4 regions of the Lysinibacillus irui genome follow, and region 1 is predicted to be linked to each of the others. Evidence: riboswitches for the same ligand, from Rfam matches in the RefSeq annotation. Region 1 holds a riboswitch; each other region holds the start of a gene.

What was found. Region 1 has a riboswitch for S-adenosylmethionine ahead of metK (methionine adenosyltransferase). Riboswitches for the same ligand answer to the same signal wherever they lie in the genome.
Region 2: it holds a riboswitch for S-adenosylmethionine, as region 1 does, so the genes downstream of both, OU989_RS12355 (Na+/H+ antiporter NhaC family protein) here and metK (methionine adenosyltransferase) in region 1, are expected to answer to the same signal.
Region 3: it holds a riboswitch for S-adenosylmethionine, as region 1 does, so the genes downstream of both, OU989_RS19665 (bifunctional homocysteine S-methyltransferase/methylenetetrahydrofolate reductase) here and metK (methionine adenosyltransferase) in region 1, are expected to answer to the same signal.
Region 4: it holds a riboswitch for S-adenosylmethionine, as region 1 does, so the genes downstream of both, OU989_RS20930 (cyclase family protein) here and metK (methionine adenosyltransferase) in region 1, are expected to answer to the same signal.

The regions. Positions count from the first base shown of each region.
Region 1 is NZ_CP113527.1:3,364,899-3,369,713, forward strand. Features, by position in the region: gene OU989_RS16860 (gamma carbonic anhydrase) at 24-536, shown strand; gene metK (methionine adenosyltransferase) at 715-1,911, opposite strand; SAM riboswitch class I at 2,169-2,287, opposite strand; gene pckA (phosphoenolpyruvate carboxykinase (ATP)) at 2,677-4,263, shown strand.
Region 2 is NZ_CP113527.1:2,435,987-2,440,801, reverse strand. Features, by position in the region: gene OU989_RS12360 (LysR family transcriptional regulator) at 1-836, shown strand, start outside; SAM riboswitch class I at 1,463-1,570, shown strand; gene OU989_RS12355 (Na+/H+ antiporter NhaC family protein) at 1,710-2,945, shown strand; gene OU989_RS12350 (VanZ family protein) at 3,029-4,450, opposite strand.
Region 3 is NZ_CP113527.1:3,906,966-3,911,780, forward strand. Features, by position in the region: gene OU989_RS19665 (bifunctional homocysteine S-methyltransferase/methylenetetrahydrofolate reductase) at 1-1,560, opposite strand, end outside; SAM riboswitch class I at 1,649-1,748, opposite strand; gene OU989_RS19670 (protoporphyrinogen oxidase) at 1,848-3,242, opposite strand; gene OU989_RS19675 (globin-coupled sensor protein) at 3,429-4,721, opposite strand.
Region 4 is NZ_CP113527.1:4,151,807-4,156,621, forward strand. Features, by position in the region: gene OU989_RS20915 (winged helix-turn-helix transcriptional regulator) at 1-379, opposite strand, end outside; gene OU989_RS20920 (MFS transporter) at 489-1,673, shown strand; gene OU989_RS20925 (YuzC family spore coat inner layer protein) at 1,866-2,264, shown strand; SAM riboswitch class I at 2,359-2,466, shown strand; gene OU989_RS20930 (cyclase family protein) at 2,550-3,287, shown strand; gene OU989_RS20935 (DedA family protein) at 3,317-3,913, opposite strand; gene OU989_RS20940 (Cof-type HAD-IIB family hydrolase) at 4,008-4,781, opposite strand.

The sequences.
Region 1 (4,815 bases):
TAGAAAGAAAAGAGGCGATTTTCATGATTTATCCATTCAAAGATAAAACGCCAAAGATCGATCCGTCTGTTTTCATTGCTGATTATGCAACCGTTACGGGCGATGTAACAATTGGTGCTGAAACAACAATTTGGTTTAATACAGTCATTCGTGGGGATGTCTCACCAACAATTATTGGTAAACGTGTTAGCATCCAAGATCTTTGTTGCTTACATCAAAGCCCAAAATATCCACTTATTATTGAAGATGAGGTTACAGTCGGACACCAAGTCACTTTACATAGTTGTACAATTCGCAAAAATGCTTTAATTGGTATGGGCTCCATTATATTAGACGGTGCAGAAATTGGAGAGGGTGCATTTATTGGAGCAGGAAGCCTCGTACCTCCAGGTAAGGTCATTCCTCCGAATAGTTTAGCATTAGGTCGCCCAGCCAAAGTTGTCCGTGAATTAAATGCTGAAGACAAAGAGGATATGGAACGTATCGTACGTGAATACGTAGAAAAAGGTCAATATTATAAATCCCTTCAGAAGTAACCAATCATACACAAAAATTCAATACTAACGAAAAAAATCCCTCGCGTGGCCGTGACCATTTCTTGTTCACGAGCCAGTGCGAGGTTTTTTTGAAAAAATAAAAGGGGCAACATTGCCCCCTTGCATATTAGTACACTAGAATAACGTTCTAACGACTTCATTACTTTAGTTCAATAGTTTACAGATGTGCTTTTTCTCGAAGTGCATCAGCTTTATCGATTTGTTCCCATGGCACATTTAAGTCAGTGCGGCCAAAATGACCATATGCTGCAGTTTGTTTATAGATCGGACGGCGTAGATCCAGCATTTTAATTATACCTGCTGGGCGTAGATCAAATAGTTCACGAACCCATTCTACGATTTCACTTTCTTTCACTCTGCCTGTACCAAATGTATCGACAGCAATGGAAACAGGTTGTGCAACACCAATCGCATAGGCAAGTTGTACCTCAGCGCGGTCTGCTAATCCAGCTGCTACAATATTTTTCGCTACATAACGTGCTGCATAAGCTGCTGAACGGTCTACCTTTGTCGCATCCTTACCTGAGAATGCTCCACCACCATGACGCGCGTAACCACCGTATGTATCAACAATGATTTTACGTCCTGTTAACCCAGCATCTCCTTTTGGTCCACCGATTACAAAACGGCCAGTTGGGTTGATGAAATATTTCGTGTTAGCATCTAATAATTCACTTGGCACAACAGGTCCAATAACAAATTCTTTTAAATCTGCTTGAATTTGATCCAGTGTTGCCTCTTCATCATGCTGTGTTGAAATAACAATAGTATCCACACGTACTGGTACATTATTGTCATCATATTCAATCGTTACTTGAGTTTTACCATCAGGACGTAAATACGCTAATTCTCCTGATTTACGTACTTCTGTTAAACGACGTGCTAATTTGTGTGCTAAACTAATTGGTAGTGGCATTAACTCTGGTGTTTCATTACATGCGTAACCAAACATTAGACCTTGGTCACCAGCACCAATAGCTTCAATATCAGCATCTGTCATTGAGCCTTCACGCGCTTCTAATGCTTGGTCAACACCTTGTGCAATATCCGGTGATTGTTCACCAATAGCCACAAGCACGGCTAAGTTTTCAGCATCAAAGCCATATTTACCGCGTGTATAGCCTATTTCGGCTACAGTATCACGAACGATACCTTTAATATCTACATAAGTAGAAGTTGTAATTTCTCCTGCTACTAATACTAATCCTGTTGTTACAGTAGTTTCACACGCTACACGTGCATTTGGATCTTCTGCTAAAATAGCATCTAAAATGGCATCCGAGATTTGGTCACAAATTTTATCTGGATGTCCTTCTGTTACACTCTCTGATGTAAACAGTCGACGGTTTGTCATTTGGTTTTCCTCCTATTACTTTTATGAAAAGTAGTTGTGTATGAATACGGTACTCATTACCCATGTCAAGTCCGCTCCTAAGGATTGAACTCTCAAGCCGTTACTGCTGCTTTTAACACGAGGATTTCGAAAGATCCGTCATTATAATAAGGAAAGAACTACATATACTTACCTTTACATTCATTTTAAACAATAAAAAAATCCTTTACTCACGTTACTTTACATGAGGAAAGGAATAATGACTTCGTAACCTTTCACTCTTATCGTTCAAGGGATGTTCCCTTGCATCAGGTTGGCACCAACGCATGTCGTGAAATGATTCATGCAGGTTGCCGGGTTTCACAGGGCCTGACCCTCCACCAGCTCGGGATAAGAGTATCCGTTCAATTGTATGTTACTGAAAAGGTCGAACGTTGTCAAATATTTTCTAATGTATTACTGTATAGAAAGGAAGGAACTGATTAAACAAAAACTTTTCATACTTGGATGATGATGTAAATAGAAGCAAATTAATCCCTACAACATACCTAGCATCTTGTGGTAACATATGTGTGGCTCAATTTTTATGCCTAATTACAGTAGGATTGATTGGATTCTACTCGAAAAACATTATTTTTTGTCAGTTTATTGAAAAGTGATAAAAACTCTAAAATAATTTCTTAATTAGTATAGATTATTTAAGCAATTGTGTTATACTATTTTTGAAATTAAGAAAAAATCCCTCTAAATCAAGGGAATACTATAAAAAAGGATGGTATTTAATCGATGAATTCAGTAGAAATTGCAAACGAACTGAAGGAATTATTAAACGGCGGTAACATTAATGTTCAACTTTCAGTACCACAATTAGCAGAAAAAGCTACATCTCGTGGTGAAGCAATGTTAACAGTAGATGGCGCAGTTCGTGCAGAAACTGGCAAATACACTGGTCGTTCACCTAAAGATAAATATACGGTAGAAGAAGAAAGCACAAAAGATCAAATTGACTGGGGTAAAGTCAACCAACCTATTTCTTCTGAAGTGTTCGATAACCTATATGTAAAAGTAATAAAATATTTAAAAGAACGTGACGAGTTATTCGTATTCAAAGGCTTTGCAGGTGCTGACAAAGATTCTCAATTAAGCATTCAAGTGATTAATGAATACGCTTGGCACAATCTTTTTGCTCATCAATTATTTATCCGTCCAACTAAAGAAGAATTAGCTTCTCATGTTGCAGACTTCACAGTTATCTCTGCTCCTAACTTTAAAGCAGATCCTGCAGTTGATGGTACATCTTCTGAAACATTCATCATTGTATCACTTGAAAAGAAAATTATTTTAATTGGTGGTACTGAGTATGCTGGTGAAATGAAAAAATCTATTTTCGGTATCATGAACTACTTATTACCACAACAAGGAATCCTTTCAATGCACTGTTCAGCAAACGTTGGTGAAGCTGGCGATGTGGCATTATTCTTCGGTCTATCTGGTACTGGTAAAACGACTTTATCTGCTGACCCAGATCGTAAGCTTATCGGTGACGATGAACATGGCTGGTCTGATAATGGAGTGTTCAACATTGAGGGTGGTTGCTATGCAAAAACAATCAACCTTTCTGCTGAAAAAGAACCAGAAATCTACAATGCAATCCGCTTCGGTTCTGTTTTAGAAAACGTAGCTGTTGACCCAGAAACTCGTATTTGTGATTATGATGATGGTTCATTAACAGAAAACACACGTGTTGCTTATCCAATCCAATACATCGAAAATATTGTTGATCCATCTGTTGCAGGTCATCCAAAAACTATCATCTTCTTAACAGCTGATGCGTTTGGCGTATTACCTCCAATCAGTAAATTAACAAAAGAGCAAGCAATGTACCACTTCCTAAGCGGTTTCACTTCTAAACTTGCTGGAACTGAACGTGGTGTAACAGAACCAGAACCAGTATTCTCTACTTGCTTCGGTTCTCCATTCCTTCCACTTCCTGCAACAGTGTATGCAGAAATGTTAGGTCAAAAGATTGACGAGCACGGCGCACAAGTATTCCTAGTAAACACTGGTTGGACTGGTGGCGAATATGGTACAGGTAGCCGTATGAAGCTTTCTTACACACGCACAATGGTACGTGCAGCAATCGATGGCAAATTAACAAATGTAGAAACAACACAAGATGCTGTCTTTGGTTTACACATTCCAACAGCAGTTGAAGGTGTACCTTCTGAAGTGTTAAACCCTCGTGAAGCTTGGGCAGATAAAGCTGCTTATGATGAAAAAGCGGCTGAACTTGCAGGTCTATTCAATGAAAACTTTAAGAAATTCACAAACGTTTCTGAAGCTATCATTACACTTGGTGGCCCATTAAAATAAACTATATACAGAACAAAGGGAACGATTTCACTCGTTCTCTTTTTCTTTTTTCTTAATGATAATATAGGGAGTTACGTATGATTATTTTTAAGTTAACTACAATTGCATGATTACTAGTGTTAACTTGGAAAAAGGCATAACCTGATAAAAGTAATTTTGGTCAATTTCAGTTTTATTGACTCCTTTTTTCATTTCATACCTGTTATAGAATATCTGTACCCGAATAAAGGTAGAAAAAATCGATATTTAAAGTTTTTTAGCAAAATAAAACAATAAATAGAGTTTGAGCCCATCCTCTCTATAAATTAGATAGGATGGGCTTATTGTTTGTTCCTGTTAGAAAGAAGGACAAAGAAAAATACCTTTGCAGTATGATTGATTGGTGTGGAGCCTGCGTCACTCCTAGGGGATTAGCGTCACAGATAAGACCCTGGAGCGAACGAAGTGAGTGAAGCGGCTTATCGGACGCCCCCTGGAAAGGACGCCGGCGGAACGGAAATCAACCCCTCGCCTTGCCACTTTGAACAAGAAGCCTTCTTGTTCTCTCAAATT
Region 2 (4,815 bases), 930 kb from region 1:
ATATTTCGAAGGCGGCTCAACAGTTAAATATTGCACAGCCATCCTTAAGTTTGACTATAAAACGTCTGGAGGATGAACTAGGCACAAAATTATTTCATAGAAAAGGAAGAAATATTGAATTAAGTGCTGCAGGACAGATTATGCTCAAGCATGTTAATAAGGTATTTATCGAACTAGAAAATGCAAAAATGGATATTCAATCACTTGATGAAATCAATGCTCGTACAGTTAAAATAGCCATATCAAATACCCGATTTCTCGTTGGACTAATTAGTCAATATATTAATGATTTTCCTCATGCCAAAATTCAACAGGGAATTGAGACAAGGGATGATATACGTATAAATTTAAAGAAAGGGGATATTGATCTGGGCATAGCTGGCCCTCCAATCATTGATGAAGAAATTGAAACCTGTGTGCTTGTGGCAGAGGATGTAGTACTTGTGTTGCCTTCTAATCACCCATTGGCTGGTCAATCAGAGGTTTCTCTAGCTAAGTTTGCAAATGAATCCTTTATTTCCTTAGCCAACAATGCAGAATATAGCCGTTTTACAACGTCACTTTGTGAAAGAGCGGGATTTATGCCTATCAAAAACTATGAAGTAGATTCAACCCTCCTGGCAGAAATTATCCAGCTGGAACAGGGTGTAGCCTTGTTGCCCATATCGGTTTGTAGAAAGTTCAATTTACATTATGTAAAAATAGCTAATATGCATCCAACGTATACAGTAGGTCTGTCCTGGGTAAAAAATTCCATCTCGTCAGCTGCCGTTCAACAGTTACGGGACTTTATTATTACTTACTTTAAAGAAAATAATGAGCACTACAAAATTTAATACCTTTGAAACGGGTTCCTGAAATGCTCGAAAAAACATAAAAATTCCCTAAAATTTTGTTGGAAAATATTTTAACTTGTTCATTGCCTCAACTTAGCGTAGTATTATAACGAATCAAAACTAAGTAAGTTAGTAAGATTCACTTTCACAATAAAACCAGGCGTTCTTCTTAGAAGAGCACCTGGTTTTTTGTTAGTTGCACAATAAGCGACCTGGGATTATATTCTATTATTTAGCAGGCAAATACCCGCGGAGCAAGGCTGAATACCCGCGGAGCAAGGCTGAATACCCGCGGAGCAAGGTGAAATACCCGCGGAGCAAGGCTGAATACCCGCGAAGCAAGGTTGAATACCCGCGAAGCAAGGCGAAATACCCGCGGAGCAAGGCTGAATACCCGCGGAGTAAGGTGAAATACCCGCGAAGCAGGATGAATACCCGAGGAGCAAGATGGAATATCCGCTATCGGCGTTATTCAGTAATACACAAAATCAGCTACAATAAGCAGATTTCTTCTAAGATTAATCGGAAAATCTATGTACGTATAGAAGTTAAAGAAAAAACTTGTTGCAAATATTAATTTTTTATTTTAATCTTTTAATATTGTGTCAAAAAAATAATATTTTTTCTTCTTATCAAGAGAGATGGAGGGACTGGCCCGATGAAATCTCGGCAGCGGAACTTAGTCATTAAGTTACTGTGCCAAATCCAGCAAGAAATGACTTGATAGATAAGAGGTGTATTTTCAATATAAGGCCTCTTCTTGTTCATTCAAGATGAGGCCTTTTTTTATGGAAAAAGGCTGATTTTAATTTTTTTGGAGGTAAAACAGTGAAGAAAGAGAATCCATGGGCGCTGATCCCATTTGTTGTTTTTATGATATTATTTATTGGTTCTGGGGTTATTACAGGTGATTTTTATGCCTTTCCTGTCATTGTTGCTATCACCATTGCAGGTGCTGTGGCTCTAGCCATGAATCGAAAAGAATCGTTTACGAAAAAAGTTGATATTTTTTGTCAAGGTGCAGGGAATTTAAATGTCATGATGATGGTTATTATTTTTCTCTTGGCTGGGGCCTTTTCAGAGGTTGCAAAAGGTATGGGGGCAGTAGATTCCACTGTTAACTTTGCTTTATCGGTCGTTCCGCAAAACTTACTGGTTGTGGGCTTGTTCATCATTGCCTGTTTTATTTCCCTCTCAATGGGTACATCCGTGGGAACGATTGTTGCATTAGCTCCAATAGGCGTTGGAATAAGTGATCTTACAGACCTTTCTATTGCTTTAGTGATGGCGGCTGTTGTTGGTGGCTCAATGTTTGGTGATAATTTATCCTTTATTTCAGATACAACCATTACTGCCGTACGTTCACAAGGCGCACAAATGAAGGATAAGTTTAAGGTTAATTTTTGGATTGTATTGCCAGCAGCGATTGTAACGAGCATTATTTTAGCAATCATTTCAATGGGTGAAACAGCACAAGTGGCGCATGTAAGCTATAATTGGGTTAAAATTGTACCATATGTTTTAGTGATCATTTTAGCGTTATCTGGGATGAATGTTTTCCTTGTGCTGGCACTAGGGATTGTCCTTTCAGGTGCTGTTGGCTTAGTAGATGGTAGCTATCACTTGATGAGCCTTCTGCAAACGATTGGAGAAGGCATGTCCGGTATGTATGAAATCGCCTTTCTTGCCATATTAATAGCTGGAATGGTAGAGGTTATTAAGTTTAACGGAGGCATTGACTTTTTGCTGCACCTTGCGACAAGTAGAATTAAATCGAAAAAGGGTGCTGAATTCGGCATTGCTAGCCTTGTGGGTTTAACGAATTTATCTACTGCTAATAATACAATTGCGATATTAATTGCTGGGCCACTTGCTAAAAATATTGCTGAACAATATGACATTGAGCCAAGAAAATCCGCAAGTATATTAGATATTTTCTCCTGTACAGTCCAAGGGCTTCTGCCGTATGGGGCTCAATTCCTTGCTGCCGCAAGCGTGGCCAAAATATCACCAGTAAGTATGCTGCAATACTCGATCTATCCCATTCTTATTGGTATTTGCGGAATGATAGCTATTTCTATCGGATACCCTTCAAAAAAGAAAGCCTAAAGCTCAAATAAGACCAGCAAAGCAAAATTTTAGCTTAGCTGGTCTTTTTCATCTCTTAAAGTAATGGTTTAGATTTAGAAGGATTACTTTCTTGCCTGTATTAGTGTAAACCAGTTGTTTCCGTTTAATGTTCCAGAAACGTTGTATACTGGCTGATAGAAACCTTTTGTGTCATACATATACGTTAGCTCGATTAATTCAATTTCAAGCTGATCGTCTTTTTTTAGAACCAGCTCTTCTTCTGTAACGAGTGCATTATACTTTATTTGAGGAAATTCTCCATTCTTTATTTGCTCATATACTTCAGCAGGGGACAAGATATCTACTTCCCGTGTAAATTGATTTCTTTGAACATTATAGGCTAATGAATATGCACGTCCATCTTGTGTAAGATCAAGAACTACATCCCCATACCAATAGTCGACATTTAAATCGGGACGATCTGGAAGATTCCATTCAAATTCCCCGTTTTCCAGTACAGAAAACTCTGCTTCTTGAGGGAGGATAGAAAGTTCGTCCATCAATGCCTTCGCCTTATCAATCAAGTGTTCCTGACCAGTCGATGTCGCTTGCTGCGAATAATTATTCGCTGTTAACGACCAATTCCCCATTGAACTTATAAATAATGTATATTGCATACCTGCTTTGTCTTGCAATAAAATTTCTCGGTCGTCTTTATAATTCTTTGCACTCAACTCCGATAACCCTAATTTATCTTGCAACAATGTTTCAACTTCTTCATTATAAATAATTTTTTTATAAACGGGCGCAACAGTAGGGTTTGAGTCTAATTGCAATGAAGTAGATACATGAACACCTGACATATTGGATTTTGTATAAGCGTTTATTGGCAGATGTCCAAATTCTTGTTGAGCATATACCAATGACATCCCAATAAAAATCAATCCCATGATAAGAGGGATAGCCAAAGTTCCAACAAGACTTTTTATTTTTACTTTTTTGTGATGAACAATAGAAGCCCCTAGTCTGTATAATTGGTATCCGATAACCCCACCAAGTGAGTTGTTGAATAAGTCATCAAGCTCGAAAATCCCTGCTCCTGTAAGTGTTTGGTATGTTTCAATTGAAAGTGTAGCACATACGACTACAAGGAAAAGCCTCTTAAAAGCTTTAAATTTAGAGAAAAGTAAGGGTAAGAAAATCCCAAGCGGCACAAACATTAATATATTAAAAATACAATTTTGAAGATCACGTAACGAGTATTTTTTCCAGGCATCGATATAACCACTGAATGGTTGAAGATTCATCTCTAGGAAATGAGAAGAACCACGTCCAATAATCGTTAGCTCACATACAAATACGATATACCCAATGAAGAGTGCGCCAAGCATCATTTTAGTAATACTTAGTTTTTTTCGTTCGGATGGTTGTTTTTTATAATAAACGAAATAATAGAGGGCAATAAGCAAAAACTCAATGCCAATAATAATGATGACGGGCAACATTAAAATTCGAATATTAATAATAATTTCTGTTACTCCCAAGATAAAACGCTCCCAACTAATTGATTCTGTTCATGGTCCACACACATAAAACATGTGTTGACTGTCGACCTTCATTATTGTAAATGGCAATTATTAATAATTATTGAGAATATTTATGAAGATTTCTTAAGATTTTTTCATCATATATGGGGAGGGGAGAGGGGTAATCTTGAACACCTATTTTATAGAAACGTCAAATGAGTGTTTTTATTTTAATAGTGACATTTATATTAATAAAGGTTTAATGAAATCATAGTATTCAAATAATATTTTCCTAGGCCATTATGTATATTTATCAATGATTTATAAGGCTTCAGTTGTAGTGTCTTGTCAGTCCATATAATCAAAAAGAGTATAAACAATTG
Region 3 (4,815 bases), 540 kb from region 1:
CCCAATATATATCGGTGCTTGTAGATGCTTTGTTGCCTCGTAAATTTCCACAATTTTTTCCTTCGTATACACTGGCTGTGAAATAAAATAATCTGCACCATGTTCGATTTTCTTTTCTAAACGTGCCACAGCACGGTCTAACACACGAACGTTTGGATTAAATGCAGCAGCCACTGAAAAATTTGCTTTTTTTCGAAGGGGTTTACCAGAGAAAGAGACCCCTTCATTTAACTGCTTAATTAATTGGATTAGCTCCATCGAGGAGACATCATAAACGCTTGTCGCACCTGGGAAGTCCCCAACTTTTGTTGGATCACCCGTAACAGCTAAGACATCATGAATTCCTAAAGCATTTAATCCCATTAAATGTGATTGCAGACCGATTAAATTACGATCTCGACATGTAATATGTGTTAGAGGACGTACGCCATGTGTATTCTTCAACAATGCTCCCATTGCAATATTGCTAATACGAGGAGAGGCTAGAGAATTGTCTGCCATCATGACTACATCTGCGCCAGCATCATACAATTGTTTTGCTCCTTCAAGGAATCCATCAATTTCTAAATGTCTAGGTGTATCCAGTTCTACAATGACAGATCGTTCACGTTTTACTTTTTCATGAAGAGGCTCATACTTAGGAGGCTCTGCTTCTCGAACGACCTCAATCTTTTCAGGTTTCGCATGCTTTTCATGAACGGGTGATAACTCCTCTAAATATTTTTTTGCTGCCGCTATATGCTTTGGTGTCGTACCACAGCAGCCCCCAATCAAGCGTACCCCTTGATCACGTAGTTCTACTGCTGCTCGACCAAAATAATCAGCCTCCGATTCATAAACGACACGCCCATCTTCTAAGTCAAGAAGTGAAGCGTTCGGATAAGCTGACATAAATGCCTTTTCAGGAAGTTCTACGCCTTCAAATGCTTGTATTGTATGATGTGGGCCAAGCCGGCAATTGACACCAACGATATCTGCACCAAGTGTTTCTAGCTCATGCAAAGCATTATTTAAAGACATTCCATTTTGTAAAACACCAGGCTCATGCATAGATACTTGTGCAATAATTGGTAACATTGTTTTTGCACGTAACATTTTTAATGTTGCAGTTAATTCTTCAAAATCATAATAGGTTTCAAGTAAGAGGCCATCTGGATTTCCTGCAAGTAAAACACTTGCTTGTTCCTCTACAGTCGCTAATATTTCCTCTAGTGTTGCATCACTTTTTCGGATACCACGAATACCTCCTATTGTCCCTAAAACAAATTGACCTCCATCTGCAGCTGCTCGCTTAGCAATTGTAATAGCTGCTTCATTAAATTGTTGAACGCGTGATTCTAATCCATAGCGAGCTAATTTGATGGCATTTGCACCGTACGTATTCGTTTGAATGATGTCAGCACCAGCCGCAATATATTCTCTATGAATCTTTTCAATTAACTCTGGTCTCTGCACATTCATTTCCTCATGGCAATATTCCAATCCATAGCCATAAAGAACTGTGCCTATTGCACCATCCGCCGTCAATACATGCGTGTTTAACTTCTCAAGCAATCCCATAAAACTAGCCTCTCTTCCTATGTCTCTGTATAATAAAAAGCCTTCTTTCATAAAAAAGAAGGCTTTAACGATTCAGCATTGTTGTTCCTTCTCATCTTCGACTCAACGGTCTTCTGGATTTAGCACCTGACAATAAGTTGGTTGCTGAAGCTTCAATGGGCCAGTCCCTCTGCTTCTCTTGATAAGAATTAAGTATGAATTTTTTAAATAATTAAAAGAATCATATCGTTTACTGACGAATGAGTCAAGAGTATTTCACGTAACAAAGTAATTTTTAACTTAAAATCTTAGAAACTGGATAGTTCCTCTGCAAGCTCCTCACCAATTTTTTTCCCATTTTGAATGCAAGCTCCGATACCTACACCAAAATATGAACAGCCTGCTATAGCTAAATTTGGATAGTTTTTGTTCAGTTCCTGAAGCAACCCTTGTAACGCTTCTCTGTGAGCTAAGTCGTATTTAGGCATTTGATCAATCCATTTTGTTACATTTACTACGGTTGGATCCTCTTCTATTCCCAAGCTCTTTCGAACATCCTCTAAAGCAACGGTTGCCAATTCTTCATCAGTCATGGTACGTAGTTGTTCATACGCTGGGTTAATACTCTTATAGAAGAGTCGTACAAGTAATTTATTGTCTCTCGATGTATGCTTCCATTTACGACTTGTCCAAGTTGCTGCATTACAAGTAACGTTAGAATTATGAGAGACAATATAGCCCGTTCCATCTGCTGGCAATTTCGCGTCTGGTACATCGAAGCCTAAGTATATGGTAATGGCTGACGCAGTAGTAAATTGATTAAAATAACGGTTTAATGATTCGTCCTTCATGAGGCTTTGAACAGCTTCATTCGGTAGTGCAAGCACAACATAATCTGCTCCGATATTTTCACCATTTGCTAATGAAATTGTATAGCGGTCTTCCTGTTTTTGAACATGTAAAGTAGCGACACCCTTGATAATTTCAACATTGGTTAATGTTTGCTCAAGTCGATCGATTAAAGAAGTTAAACCATTTTTAAATGATATAAATTTTTTATTGGCAGCTTTAACAAATTGCTCACGGTTCGCATCAAAACCTTTAATGATACTTCCATAATCATTCTTATAATCAATTAAATACGGTAAAGTAGAAGCAATTGAAAGCTGATGTAAATCACCTGAATACACACCTGCTAGAACTGGTGCAATTTGGTTTTTTACTAGTTCCTCTCCTAAATAGTAGGTTAAGAACTCGCCAATTGAACTTTCCTTTGTAAAGCCTTTGTTTGGTAATGTCAAATCCTTTAATGCTTCCTGCTTTCCTTGCTCTGATATTAATGTGCTTTCCTCTAAGGATGCCAAGCTCATTGGAATACCAAATGTAGAATCAGCTGGAATAGCATGTAGTTCATTATTTGTGTAAATATAAGAAATGCCGGTTTCGTTATAAACTAGATTATCTTCAAAATCAAGCTCCTGCACTAGCTCCATAACACCTTTATGGCGAGCGACAATAGAATCAGCACCTGTTTCCATAATAAATCCTTCTTCATATGCCGAATGTAACTTACCACCTAGATATGTATTTTTCTCTACAAGTACTAGACGAACATCTAGATTATTCTCCTTCACTTGACGTTGTAAGTAATGCATTGTGCATAATCCTGTAATTCCGCCACCTAATACAACAACTGTTTTCATATAAACCGCCCCTATTATTAGTTCTTTCTACAGTATAAACCTATTTTCATTGAAAATTGCATTCAACCCTTTACAAATTTAGCAAAAATAGAGCTATCCCTTTAGGAGATAGCTCTAGCCAACATATATATTAATAGGTACTATAGTGTTAATTACGCCTAATACATTGTAGTAAATACTAACCGTCTATACTTTTAAATTTTGCGCAAAGGTCGCTAATTTTTCTGCCGAATTCGTTACTTCTGTAAATGATGTCCCTAACTCACCTAATATACCTACGATTGCTTGTATTTTTGTTGCCATGCAATCATTTTGTTCTTTTGCTTCAGTCATGGCATCTAGTATACTCGTAAACTGGCCTTCTGTTTGCAACATATTTTCCTCACCAGACGCTACTTCTCCTTGAATATTCGTCAAAGAATACTCTAATTTCTCAGTCCGTTCGCTTGTTTTTTTCAATAACAAAGCAACCGCTGTTACCGAATCTTTTGTTTGAATAGATAACTTTCGAACTTCGTCTGCTACTACACTAAATCCTTTTCCCGCCTCTCCAGCTCGAGCCGCTTCAATAGCTGCATTCAAAGCTAACAGATTAGTTTGATTCGCAATAGTAGTAACAACACTCATGATTGTCTCCATTTCTCTAGACATACCTGATAATTGTTCTATATTTTCTTCAATATCATAAAGTGAATGAATAATATTATGCATATTTTGTGATTGATTTTTTAAACGTTCCCGTCCTGCAAGTGCTTCATTTTCAGCTAAAGTCGATACATCAAGCGATTTTTTGGCCAATTTTTTAATCTCATCAGACTGCTTGCTGAGACAGCAAAAAGAATGATTGGTTTCCTGAGAGATTGTGGCAAGCTCTTCAGAAGAACGTACAATTTGTTGTTCAATTGCGACTCTCTCATGCTCCATGCTTTCTTTCATTTCTTCAACAGTATTTTCAAAAGCTTCTAAGACGAGCTGTTGCTCAAAGTTACAAATTTTCGATATAGCTCTTATTGTATTGAACTGATCATAAGGATACTCTATATTTTTTTCAACTAAATCAATAAATGAAATAGATAAATCTTGGAATGCGCAAATATACCATTGTGTTCTTAGTCCAATGTGGACATGTACCTTCGCAATTTTTACACGCCTTAGATAGAACTCCTCATCAATTATTCCATTAAACATTTCGATAATATGCTTCCGTAACGTTACTTTAAGCTTTTCTACAGAACTATGTTGACTAATAATATCTACCAAATGATGCTCTGTTCCTATCATGTTATAAAAGCGGTTTACGATGTGATCTACATTGTCCATAACATATGGCTGGAAAGCCTTTAAATATTGTAAGTCTTGCTCCGTTAAGTTCAGCATTTCAATTTGCTTCGCCATTGATTGGCGATTAGACAAATCCATTTTCACTGTGTATTGCTGTAGATCCAATACCTTCGTCTTTCTCTGTTTTTGAAAAATCACACATCTTCCCTCTTTCATTCTGTTTACTTTCAGCAGGCCGAGAAACATCAAATACCTTTTAACATATTGATAGATTAATGAAAAAATACCTATC
Region 4 (4,815 bases), 790 kb from region 1:
ATGTTTGCTGCATAGCGATATCTTCATCGCGTTGTTTTAACAGAACATCTTCACCTTTATCCTTTAGTAATTCAACATGCTTTTCGCCCCAAGTGCAAAGCATATTCAAAATAGGCTCCATCCCTTGTCCATAGGAAGTCAATGAATATTCCACTTTAGGCGGTACTTGATTGAAGACCTTGCGATGGATTAAACCAGCTTGCTCTAACTCTCTTAATTGACTTGTAAGCATTTTTTGGGAAATGCCTGGAATCAATCGTCGAAATTCATTTGTTCGAATTTCACCATGGTGGTTCAAATGGCAAAGAATGACCGGTTTCCATTTACCACCAATAACTTCAAGCGTAGCTTCAACACCTATATTATAAATTTTTTGCATTGTAAACCCCCGTAATATTCAAAAGTAACTAAAAGTACTCTACACAACTTTTAGGCATGCATGAATATTACTACACATACTAAAAAAAATCAAAGGAGATATTAGTAAAATGTCACAATCAAAAAAGCCAAATGCAAAATTGACATTGCTAGCACTTGCAATCAGTGCATTTGGTATAGGGTCCACTGAATTTATCAGTGTTGGACTTTTACCATTAATTACAGATGATTTTGGTATATCTTTAAGCACTGCCGGTTTAACCGTTTCTATATACGCACTAGGTGTCACTGTTGGTGCTCCATTATTAACAGCCTTAACATCTCGTCTTAGTCGAAAAACAGTTTTATTGCTTGTTATGACCATTTTTATAGCGGGGAATTTAACTGCAGCTATCGCACCAATTTTTTCTATACTGATAATAGGTCGTATTATTTCAGCATTAGCTCATGGTGTGTTTATGTCGATCGCCTCTGTTATAGCAGCTGATGTAGTTGAACCAAATAAACGAGCAAGCGCGATTGCCTTTATGTTTACAGGCTTAACGCTAGCTACTGTGACCGGTGTTCCACTTGGTACATTTATTGGACAAGTAACAGACTGGCGTATGTCGTTCATTTTTATCGTCATTATAGGCATTATCGGTTTAATTAGTAATGCTTTACTAGTACCTAACCAATTATCAAAAGGTAATCCTATTTCTTTACGTGATATTGGCAAAGTATTAGGCAATATTCGCATGTTATTAATCCTTTTCATTACAGCTATTGGATATGGTGGGGCCTTTGTAGTCTATACGTATGTTTCACCTATTTTAGAGCAATATATGGGCTATTCCCCACATGCAGTAGTAATTATATTAGTTGTCTATGGTATTTGCGTTGCTATTGGTAATACATTAGGAGGCCATTTTGCTAACCAAAATCCGCTACGTTCCATCTTTATAATTTTTGTTGGACTTGCCTTAGCGTTACTTGGTATTGGCTTCACTCTTGAATCACCGATTATCGGTTTAGTCATGGTACTGACAATGGGATTATTTATGTTCATGAATGTCCCAGGATTACAGTTATATGCTGTTCTACTGTCTGAAAAATATGTGCCGTCAGCTATTTCTATGGCTTCAGCATTAAACATTTCTGCTTTTAACATTGGTATATTTTTAGGATCCTATATTGGAGGTTTTATTATTCGCCATCAATCATTAGCACATACGCCTCTTTATGGATTCCTAATGGTTATGCTAGCAGCGATTGTTACATTATTATGGTTGCTTTTCGATAATAAAAAACAATAATATTGTTAGTCCGTTTATCTAGCATTTACTTGATATTTTGGTAATTTAACATCGGTATATATACAATATTGATAAAAAGGAAGCTCCCTGTGGCTTCCTTTTTGTGTTATAAGTAAGACAAGAATGGAGTTACACCTAAATTCGCTTGAATACATAAGATAAGATATCAGCTATAGGATAGGAGGAATTCCATTGTATTACAATCCTTATCCGTATTTCGTTCATCCCTATCATTACTCAGCGCCACCAATTGCCAACCACCTTGCTGTAAGATCCTTTCCCCAACATCTTGCAATGCCGACCAACAATCCCTTTCCACCTGTTGATACACATAAATTAAAATCATCGGTTACACGGATAAAGGCAATTATGCAGCAAGCCCAATTACTGACGGATAAAATTGAAAGCTCCCAGCAATTTGCCCATGATTTAATGAATGCAGCACAACTTTCAAATAAAGCAGAAGTGGAGAAATTAATTTCATCCACAGGTATTACGATGAAATTCGAAACGAACTATACACCTGATAGTTTTAGAATACGTCTAATTGATAATGGCTGTTGTGGTGTCATATTGAATTTAAATTGGTGAAAAAAACCCTAACCTTGTATCCCTATTGAACTTGTAAACTATAGAAAACTATGATAAAGTGTTTGTATTATTATTTCTGAAAATTCTTATATTTTTCTTATCAAGAGAGACGGAGGGATTGGCCCGATGAAGTCTCAGCAACCAGCTCAACAGTATGGTGCTAATTCCAATTGGCCTAATTCCAAAGCCTTGAAGATGAGAAGATGAACTACCGTTGTTTATTCAGGAGTCCTCTTCTATAGGGGGCTCTTTTTTTACTACTATTTTAAGAAAGCAGGGAAAACGATGCCTAATGAATTATTACAAGCATTACAATTATTAAAATCTAAACAATGGGTCGATTTAACACATACATTCGGCCCTAACTCACCCCATTTTTTCATGTTCGAAGATGCAAAATTTGAAACATTATTCTCTCACGATGATGGGTTCTTTGCACAACAGTTCACTTTCCCTGGTCAATATGGTACGCATATCGACCCACCCATTCATTTTGTGCGAGACACACGGTACCTTGAAGAGCTCGATTTAAAAGAGCTTGTTCTTCCCCTTGTTGTCATTGATAAGTCCGAAGAAGCTGCTAGCAATCATGATTTTTCTTTAAGTGTTCAAGATATACTTGAGTTTGAAGCACAGCACGGAAAAATTGAGGCAGGTACCTTTGTAGCGCTACGTACCGATTGGAGTAAACGTTGGCCAGATAAGGAAGCATTCAGCAATAAAGATGCGGAAGGGTATAACCATATTCCAGGTTGGGGCTTAGAGGCTTTACAATTTTTACTGACGGAACGTAAAGTTAGTGCGATTGGTCACGAAACATTCGATACTGATTCAGCAGCTGATTTTCGTAAAAATGGCAAACTAGATGGTGAATACTTTGTGCTCGAACAAGACACTTATCAAATTGAGTTAATGACTAATTTAGACAAGCTACCTGCAACAGGTGCAATTATTTTTAATATTGTACCTAAACCAGAAAAAGCATCTGGATTCCCTGTTCGCTCCTTTGCTATTTTGCCATAACTTAAAAGTCGGTATAGAGATACCGACTTTTATTTTTGTACATTTCTTTTTTTGAATATAAAGTAAACGACGAACATTAATAGAACAAATAATAGGATGAGATACATACTATAATGGGATAAGTAGTAACCAACAAACCGCCATTTCTCTCCAAGCATTTTCCCTAACGTTATAAATGTGAATGTCCAGATAAATGCTCCTGTATAGGCAAAGAACGCAAACTTTTTATATGGATAATTATTAATAGCCGCAATATACGCTGTTATGTGGCGGACACCAGGGATAAAATAGCCTATTAACAATAAGATAGGTCCAATTTTGGCAAACATTTTTTTCGTAAAATCAATTTTTTGTTCAGTTATATGAATTTTTGGCCCATACTTTTGTAGTAATGGTAAGCCAAATCGATAACCAATATAGTAGCTTAAAGTAATACCTCCAACTGCGCCAATCATGGCACTTACTAATGCAGGGATATGTTCAAGGCTTTCCCGATAAACACTATAACCTACATATGTTAAGAAAACCTCATCAGGAAGTGGCAATCCAACTATACCTCCAATTAGGATTACGATAATGCCAAAATACCCGTAATGTTCAATTAGAGATTGCACGTGATGTGCCATAAACTATCCCACCTAAAAATTTTTTAACTATAAAATATACAGGTTTCATTATAATCAAACTGCGGAAAACAGAAGAAGCAACTTGAAGATTGTTTTAAATTATTTGAAGCTGACGCAAAGCAAAGTCAATACCGCCCTCGGTAGATTTCTTTGTAACAAAATCAGCAACGTTTTTCAAAGCTAAGCTGCCATTTCCCATAGCAATTCCTAATCCTACCAGCTCCAGCATATCCATATCATTATCCCCATCTCCAAAAGCAATGGCATTTTTAGAATCAATGTTAAAATAATCTAGTACTGCTTGAACAGCTATTGACTTGGAAACATCCTGCTGTAGTACATTCACAATATAAGGATGCCATCGCTGCCATAATATATTCGGAAATTGACTAACATATCTTTTTTCTCCCTGTTCATCTGTATATAGACACATGAGAAAAACTTCCTCATTCGTAATTTTTTCATTTATAACCGGAAAATCTCCCAAAGACAATGTTTCCTGCATAGCATGTAAAGCAGCTGGACTTTGTATGCTATTCATCGCTAGCTGCTCTGTAAAAAATGTTAAGCTATGCTGTTGTTCCATTGCAAAAGCCTCAACATTTTGGACAATCTCTTTAGCAATAGGCGTTTTATGTAGGACAAGATCATGATGTTTCACATATGCACCATTTGCCGTAATAAAGGTCTCTATCCCCAACTCTTCCAACTCACGGCACATGGATAAAGGTCTTCCTGTAGCTGCTACAAGGTGAATTCCCTTATTCTTTAATAAATCAATTGCCTGCTTTGTACTTTCTTCTACACAGCCATCCTCATAATTGATGAGTGTGCCGTCTACATCAAAAAACACTATTTTATAGTTCAACTTGAATCATCCTCCAAAACAATACTTTTGAACC